2 regions of the Meiothermus sp. Pnk-1 genome follow, and region 1 is predicted to be linked to the other one. Evidence: riboswitches for the same ligand, from Rfam matches in the RefSeq annotation. Region 1 holds a riboswitch; the other holds the start of a gene.
The links. A riboswitch is a leader RNA that binds a small molecule or an ion and turns the genes downstream of it on or off. The one in region 1 is predicted to bind thiamine pyrophosphate.
Positions count from the first base shown of each region.

Region 2: it holds a riboswitch for thiamine pyrophosphate, as region 1 does, so the genes downstream of both, DNA98_RS02450 (thiamine ABC transporter substrate binding subunit) here and thiE (thiamine phosphate synthase) in region 1, are expected to answer to the same signal.

Region 1 is NZ_QKOB01000002.1:32,259-36,462, reverse strand. It holds gene DNA98_RS03010 (FAD-dependent oxidoreductase) at 1-749, opposite strand, end outside; gene DNA98_RS03005 (thiazole synthase) at 746-1,543, opposite strand; gene thiS (sulfur carrier protein ThiS) at 1,546-1,752, opposite strand; gene thiE (thiamine phosphate synthase) at 1,739-2,395, opposite strand; TPP riboswitch at 2,454-2,560, opposite strand; gene DNA98_RS02990 (PASTA domain-containing protein) at 2,598-4,100, opposite strand; gene DNA98_RS02985 (acyl-CoA dehydrogenase family protein) at 4,187-4,204, shown strand, end outside.
Region 2 is NZ_QKOB01000001.1:476,691-480,894, forward strand. It holds gene DNA98_RS02435 (undecaprenyl-diphosphate phosphatase) at 188-967, opposite strand; gene ispD (2-C-methyl-D-erythritol 4-phosphate cytidylyltransferase) at 1,035-1,676, shown strand; gene ispE (4-(cytidine 5'-diphospho)-2-C-methyl-D-erythritol kinase) at 1,676-2,500, shown strand; TPP riboswitch at 2,537-2,647, shown strand; gene DNA98_RS02450 (thiamine ABC transporter substrate binding subunit) at 2,724-3,761, shown strand; gene DNA98_RS02455 (iron ABC transporter permease) at 3,758-4,204, shown strand, end outside.

The sequences.
Region 1 (4,204 bases):
TTGCGCTGGGTGGCCCCCAAATAGACCTGCGCCCCGCGCGGCAAGGCGTAGCCCGCCCCCGCGAACACCGGGCCGGAGGGCGGCGGGGCGGCCAGCAGCAGGGCCTCCCCCTTGAGCGGGCGCACCTCCAGGCCGAAGCGGCCCGACCAGGCCCCGCTGGCGATGACGATCTGGCGGGCCGCGATGCGCCGGGTGGACGATCCCCACGCCGCGCCTTGGCGTGGCGCAGGACGGGTTGCACCCGTACACCAGGCGGACGATCCCCTCTCGGGACGGGCGGTGTCCGTGTACTGGGCAGCGGTGTACACCCAGCCGGGCTCGAGGTGCAGGGCCTCTTCCCTGCATATGGTGCCGCCCAGGCTCACGAAGGCTTTCTGCACGGCGGCCAGCAGCCGCACCGGGTCGAGGTAGCCGCCGGGGTGGGGCTCGAGGCCCCGCAGGGCCTCCCAGCCCCGGAGCGGGGAGCGAACCCCGCTCCAGACGCCACTCAGGACCACGGGCACCTCGATCCCGCTGGCGGCCTCGAGCTCGCGGGCGAGTTCGGGGTAGCCCTCGAGCCCTTCCCGGGCCCACTCCAGCAGCTCCCCGCTAAGGCCCTCGGCGTGGGGGGCCAGCATGCCCGCCGAGGCCCGGGTAGCCTGCCCGGCCTTGCCCGCCTCCAGCAGGGTGACCTCGAGCCCCGCCTGGCCTAGCCGGTAAGCGATGAGGCTGCCGATGAGGCCGCCCCCCACCACCACGACCTCGCTCATAGAGGCTCCTCCGGCTGGGGCAGGGGCACGCCCTGGGTCGAGCTGGAGGGGCTGGCGAAGGCGCGCTGGGGCATGGGGCCGGCCTCGTAAGCCTTGCGTCCCGCCTCGACCGCCTGGCCGAAGGCCGCGGCCATGGCCACGGGGTCCTGGGCCTCGGCGATGGCGGTGTTGACCAGTACCGCGTCGGCCCCCAGCTCCATCGCCCCGGCGGCCTCCGAGGGCCAGCGCAGCCCGGCGTCCACCACCACGGGCGGCAACTGGGCGCGCTGCCGTGCGAAAATTTCTAGCATGGCCCGGTTCCTGAGGCCCTGCCCCGAGCCGATGGGGGCCGCCAGGGGCATCACGGTGGCGCAGCCCAGCCGGGCCAGCCGCTGGGCCAGCACTGGATCGGGGGCGATGTAGGGCAGCACCCTGAAGCCCTCCTGCACCAGGGCTTCGGCGGCGCGGTAGGTCTCGAGGGGGTCGGGCAGCAGGTAGTCGGGGTCGGGGATGACCTCCAGCTTGACCCAGTCGCTCCCCGTGATGGCCCGCCCCAGCCGGGCCAGGCGCAGGGCCTCGAGGGCCGTGCGGGCTCCAGCGGTGTTGGGCAAGAGCCGGTAGCGCCCCCCCTCCAGCGCCTCCAGCAGGCCCGAATGCCCCGCCGCCCCCGCCTCGACGCGCCGGACGGAGACGGTCACCACCTCGGCCCCGGAGGCCTCGAGCGCCTCCCGCATCAGCGCGAAGTCGCGGTACTTGCCCGTGCCCACGAACAGGCGGCTTCTCAGGCGCTGCCCGGCGATCACCAGCTCGCTCACGGCTAGCCTCCCTGCATCATGGCCACGACCTCCACCACGTCCCCCGCCACCAGGGGGCGATCCGGCCAGCGGCCTTTGACCCAGACCTCGTCGTTGAGCATCACCGCGACCGCCTCGGGGCTTATCCCCCGCTGGCGGCACACCGCCTCGACCACCTCGCCCAGGCTCTTCCCCTCGGCCTCCACGGCCTTGCCGTTAATCCACACCATCCAGCCACCTCCGCAGGCGCTTGGCCGCCCCCTCGGGGTCCGGAGCGTCCAGGATGGCCCGCACCACCGCCACCCGGCGGGCCCCGGCCTCCAGCACCTTGGGCAGGGTGTGCTCGTCGATGCCCCCGATGGCGAACCAGGGAACCCGAAGGTTATGCGCTGCCCAACGCACATAATCCAGCCCCGTCGCGGGCCGTCCGGGCTTGGTGGGGGTCTCCCAGACCGGCCCCACCGAAAGGTAGCCCTCGCCCCCCTCGAGCGCGGCCTGCTCGCGCAGGGCCTGTGCGGGTTCGTGGGTGCTGCGGCCGATCCAGCCCGCGAAGAAGCGCCGGGCCTGGGCCACGCTCAGGTCCCCCTGCCCCAGGTGCACCCCGTCGGCTTCCAGCAAGGCCGCCAGGTCGGGGCGGTCGTTGATCACCAGCGGCACCCGATAACGCCCGCACAGCTCCCGCAGCTTCTCGCCGAGCTCGAGGATGGCTTGGGCCTCGCTGCTTTCGCGCAGCGAAACACCCGCCTCAAGGTCCTTGGCCCGCAGCTGCAGCAGCTCGACCCCGCCCTCCAGGGCGGCCTCGAGGCGGTTCAGCAGCTCCGCTTGCGGCTGGCCAGGCCGGGGGCTGGCCACCAAGTACAGCTTGCCTAACAGAAAATCACCTCCCGGACCGGCCAGGGGCCAGGAGGAAAGGGTATGGGTAGGGTTGTGGGGATACTTTCACGGGCTTCCCTCCGCCGGTACTAACCGGATCAGGTTCCAAGGGTTACAGGGCTCGCCCTGTTCTCAGCCCCCGCGGGGGCACCCCTAGCCGATCACCTCGATGCTATTAGACGGCGGAGGGTCGCGTCAAGGTTTATGGGTTGGTCCACTCCTGGTAGAGTTCGCCGTTGACGTACAGCCGGAAGGTAGCGTTGCCCTGTACCGGGACCCCTCCCGCCACCTCGATCCGCCCGCCGGGGGGAAGGGGACCTTCGTAGAGAACCCGTGTCGGCGGGTTGGCGTCGTCCACGGTGAGCCGGACCTGAGCGCCTTCCTGGTCCGAAGGCAGGGTAACGCTGAGGGGGACGTTGCGCACCTCGGCCTGGGGCTCGGGGCGGGAGGAGGGAGCGAAGGGAGAGTTTTGCGGGAGGGAAACGGCGGGCTGGGCCGCCACGGTTAGCCGCACCACGGCATTCTTGTTCATCAGCGTACCGGGGTTGGGCTGCTGGGCGAGCACCTGACCCTCCGGCGCACCCGAGGCCACCCGGGACACCTGGGGCTTCAGCTCGGCGATGTTGAGCAGGTACTGGGCGTCCTCCAGGGTGAGCCCGGTGAGGTCGGGCAGGATGGTGTCGAGGGATGACCGGGGCCCGGTGGAAACCAACAGCCGGACGCTCTCCCCCTGGCGCAGCTCGGTACCGGGGGCGGGCAGGCTGGCCAGCACGGTCCCGGCGGTGGCTTCGGCGGAGACCCGGCTTATCGGCCCCACCACGTAACCGGCGGTCTCCAGGGCCCGCTGGGCGTCCTCGAGCGGGCGGCCTACCAGGGTGGGGACGCTACCTAGCTTGGGGCGGTTGAGGACTAGCTCGAGCCGGCGCCCCGGCTTGACGATGCTGCCCGCCTCGGGGCTTTGCTCGAGGATGGTCTCCTTGGGTTGGCTCTGGTCGCTGCCCTCTACGAACTCTACCCTCAGCCCCATCCCCCGCACCGCCTCCACCGCCTGGCGGGGGGTTTTGCCGTGCAGATCGGGCAGGATGTATTGGGGTGGGTTCAGGTAGCGCTCGGCCCCCAGAAATAGCGCCAGCCCACCCAAGAACATCAGCACCAGCCCCGGAACCCAGGCCGGCCAGTTGAAGCGGTAGTGGCGCGACGAGCGGACTCGGGCCGCATCGCTGCCGGGCGCAGGCGCGGGGGTAACCGCCCGTCCGCCAGGAGCCTCGGACCGGGTGGGGCTGGCTTTGCTACCACCGGCCAGCCCCGCCAGCGGGTTGAGGTCGGCCAGCACCGGCTTGCCGTCTTGTTCACCCAGCTGGAAATCCCTTTCGCTGTAGCCGAAAGGGGAGAGGGCCTCGAGCCAAGGGCCGAGCCGGGTGCGTTTGGGAAGGCGCCCCGGTGAGGGGGCCGCGAGATCTGGCCAGAACACGTAGTAGCGACCCGGTTTGGCGGATATTTCCAGGGCGCTCGGGGTGGCGCCCAGGGCCTCGAGGCGTTTGAGGGCGTTGCGGTAACGGTGAAAGGCGCTTCTCGCTTCGGGGGTATGAACCTCGAACCAATACAAGGTACCCTGGAGCTCCCCCGCCCGCACCCGGTAGGTGCGCAGGAACCCTTGGGTGCCCAAATCTTCCGTCGCGGTGTATTTCCCGTCCAGCAACGCCATCTCCGCGATTATACGGCAGTCCGAGGGTGCGTCTGATCATATGACGTTTTTACAATTTACCAACGAGAAAGTGTTATATTAATTTCATGTTGACCGAAAAAAGC
Region 2 (4,204 bases), on a different contig from region 1:
GCGAGGGAGTGGTAAGCAAAAGCCCCCGGCTTATCGCTGGGGGCCGTCCGAAAAAAGCGAAGGCTGCTCGGGGCAGGCCATCCCCCCGGGCCAAGCGAGGCCTTCCATCGCATCTTTTCCGCCCTGGCGCAGCGCCGCCCCACCCGAGCTGGGAGAAGCCCTAGGGTTCGCGGGTGGCTGACCGTCTTCAGCGCAGAAAGAACATCGCGTACACCGCCCCGATGAGGATGCGATAGATGGCAAAGGGCACGAAGGTGTTGCGGCTGACGAACTCTAAAAGCCAGCGCACCGTGAGCAGCGCGGTGACGAAGGCGGCCACGAACCCTATCGCCATCAGCCCGTACCCCTCATGGGGGAAGGTGTGGGCGCTTTTGTAGAGGTCATAGGCGGAGGCGGCCAGCATGGTCGGCACCGCCAGGATAAAGGAGAACTCCGCCGCCGCCCGCCGCGAGAGCCCCGAGACCATCCCCCCCACGATGGTGGCGGCACTGCGCGAGGTTCCGGGAAAGATGGCCGATAGACCCTGGAAGGTTCCGATCAAAAGGGCCCGCCCTAGGGGCATCTGGTCCACGTCTTCGTAGCGCTGGTGGCCTTGCAGCCAGCGGTCTACGAAGAGCAGCACTACCCCCACCCCCACCAGGGCCACCACCACGATGAGGTCGTTGCCCAGGATGCGGTCTTTGATCACCCGGTAGAGCCCGAAGCCGATGATCCCGGTGGGGATGAAGGCCACGACGATGCGCTTCCATACCTCGAAATCCCGTAGGAAACGCTCGAGGTACAGGCTCAGCACGGCCAGGATGGCCCCCAGTTGGATCACGATGAGGAAGCTCTTGGCGAAGTCGTCGCTCTCCACGGGGATCTTGAGCAGGTGGGCGGCCAGGGTGAGGTGACCGGTGGAGGAGACCGGCAGAAACTCGGTAAGCCCTTCGATAACTCCCAAAACGAGCGCTTCAAAAGCCGTCATACCGCCCTAATCCTTCCTGCTCTTGATGAGCGGAGCCTGAAGCCCCTCCGCGTAGTACGATTCTGGCGTGAAGGTTTCGGTGCTGTTGCCCGCGGCGGGATCGGGGGAGCGGCTGGGCCGGGGGCCCAAGGCCTGGCTCGAGGTCGGTGGGCGCACCCTCTTGGACTGGGCCCTCGCCGCGTTCGCCTGGGCCGATGAACGGCTGGTGGCGCTGCCTGCGGGGTATAGCCTGGACCGCCCCGGGGTGCGCTGTTTGCCGGGGGGCCAAACCCGCCAGGAGAGCGTATACACCCTTTTGCTCGAGGCCACTGGCGACCTCGTGCTCGTTCACGACGTGGCCCGGCCCTTTCTGCCCCCAGCCGTCACCCAGCGGGTGCTCGAGGCCGCCCGCCAACACGGCGCGGCGGTTCCGGTGATCCCGGTGCCCGACACCCTCATCCAAGAAGCCGGGGGGTTCTACGGCCCCCCCGCCCCGCGCGAGGCCTACCGCCTGGTGCAGACCCCGCAGGGGTTTTGGCGGGAGCTGTTGCTCGAGGCCCACCGCAAAGCACGCCAAGAAGGGCTCGAGGCTACCGACGACGCGCAATTGGTGTTGGCCCTGGGGCGGCGGGTGGCCCTGGTGGAGGGCGACCGCCGGGCGTTCAAGATCACCTACCCTGAGGACCTCCCGCTGGCGGAGGGGCTGGCTCGGGTTTGGGAAGCGCCATGATCGAGCGGTTTTCCCCGGCCAAGGTCAACCTGGGCCTGTCGGTGCTGGGCAGGCGGGCGGACGGCTACCACCAGCTGCACACCCTCTTTGCCGCGCTCGACGTGGGTGACCGGATCGCCCTCGAGCCCGTCCCCCAGGGCGTTCACCTGGAAGTCAGGGGGGCCGATCTACCAACTGGGCCAGGGAATCTGGCCTATCGGGCGGCGCAGGCCTACCTGGAGGCGGCGGGGAATCCGGGCGGGGTGCGGATGCTGCTCGAGAAGCGCCTGCCCGTCGCCGCTGGGCTGGGGGGGGGCTCGGGGAATGCGGCCACGGTCCTGCTCGGCCTGCGGCAGCTCTACCCGGCGCCGCTGGACCTATTTCCCATCGCCCGAGCCCTAGGGGCGGATGTACCGTTCTTCCTGCGAGGAGGGCTGGCCGAAGCGCGGGGGATCGGGGAGGTGCTCTCCCCCCTCGAGCCCCTCCGGCTCCATCTGGTGCTGGTCAACCCCGGCCTGGCGGTTTCCGCCACGGAAGCTTACCAAGTCACGAAGCCCGACGACTACGCTCCCGAACTGCCCGTCGCCGCCATCCTGGCGGCCCTGAAAGGGGGGGAAGAGCCTCCCTGGTGGAATAGCCTCGAGGCCCCGGTCTTCCGCCTCCGCCCCGAGCTGGCCGAACTCAAGGCGGCGCTCCGGGCGTTCGGGTTGCGGGGCGTGCTGATGTCCGGTTCGGGCTCGACCTTCTTGGCCCTGGCCTCGGACCCAGCCCAAGCGCAGCATCTCGCTGCCCGGCTGCGCGAACGCTTTCCGCGCTTTTGGATTCGCCCAGCCCAAAGTGCCTGAGGTCAGGCCATTTTCAGCCGGAGGGTGTAAGATCAGGCTTGTCACCGGGGGAGCCCGGCCACACGGCCTGGGCTGAGAGGGCGCAAGCCCGACTCTTGGAACCTGATCCGGGTCATACCGGCGTAGGGAGAGTGACCAGAGAAAGGCCCCTTCTCGGTGACACGAAGGGGGTTTTATGTTTTGGAGCACACCGCGCAACACGTTGGCCAGAGGGATCGTCTGGATGGGTGGGTTACTGGGCCTTCTCATGGCCCCGGCCTTGGCCCAACCCACTACGCTCACCGTTCTGACCCACGAGAGCTTCAACCTCGACAAAAACCTCATCGCCCAGTTCGAGCAAGCATCGGGGATCAAGCTCCGCTTCCTCAAGGCTGGGGACGCGGGCGAGACCCTGAACCGGGCCATCCTGACCAAGGCTGCCCCGGTCGCGGACGTCCTCTACGGCTTCGACAACTCCCTGCTCTCCAAGGCGCTGGCGGCGGGCATCCTCGAGCCCTACCGCTCCCCTCAACTCCCCTCGCTCCGCAGCGAGTTCGTCCTCGACCCGACCTACCGGGCCCTCCCCGTGGACTTCGGCTACGTGGCCCTCAACTACGACAAAGCCCACTTCAAGGACAAAGCCCTGCCCCAGACCCTCGCCGACCTGGCCCGCCCCGAGTTCGCCAAGCTCCTGGTGGTGGAAAACCCGGCCACCTCGAGCCCCGGCCTGGCCTTTCTGCTGGCCACGGTGGCGACGTTGGGCGAGGACGGCTACCTGGACTTTTGGGAGGGCCTGCGCAAGGGTGGGGTGAGGGTGGAGAAGGGCTGGAGCGAGGCCTACTACACCGCCTTTAGCAAAAACGGGGGCGACCGCCCGCTGGTGGTCTCCTACGCCACCAGCCCCGCCGCCGAGCTGTTCTACTCCGAGAAAAAGCTCACCGAGCCCCCTACCGGCAACCTGCTGCTGCCGGGGAGCAGCTTTTTGCAGGTGGAGTTCGTGGGGATCCTCAAGGGCACCAAGCAGCCCGCGGCCGCCCGCAAGTTCGTGGACTGGCTCCTCTCCAAGCCGGCGCAGGAGAACATCCCCACCCAGATGTGGGTCTACCCCACCCGCAAGGACGTGGCGCTGCCGGAGGTCTTCAAGTGGGCGGAGGTTCCCAAGGAACCCGCCCAGCTCTCCCCCCAGCGGATCGCCCAGGGGGCTGAGCGCTGGGTGCGCGAGTGGACCGAGGTAGTGCTGCAAGGCCAGAGCGCCCTCGCGGTGCGCAAGGCCCGGCGGTGAGGCGGCTCGAGCCTGCTCGCTGCGGGGCCTGGCTGGTGTGGGTTTTCCTGGCCCTGGCCCTGCTCTACCCGCTGGGGCGGATCCTCGCCCTGGGGCTGGGGGAGGGGCTAGGCCCCACCCTGGCCAACCCTTACTACTGGGGACGCCTGGCCTGGAGCCTGGCCTACGGGCTGGGCTCGAGCCTATTGGTGGTCGCCCTGGCGCTTCCGCTGGCCTACGCCTTCCGCTACCGCTTCCCCGGGCGCGACCTGTGGCTTTCCCTGGCGACGGTCCCTTTTGTGCTGCCCACCCTCGTGGTGGCGCTGGGCTTTTTGGCCCTGGTAGGCCCCCGTGGGGTGCTGGGGGTCGACCTCTACGGCACCCCGTGGATCCTCTTCTGGGCCAGCGCGTTTTACAACCTGGGGCTGGTGCTGCGGATGCTGGTGGCGGTCTTGCCGGCCCTC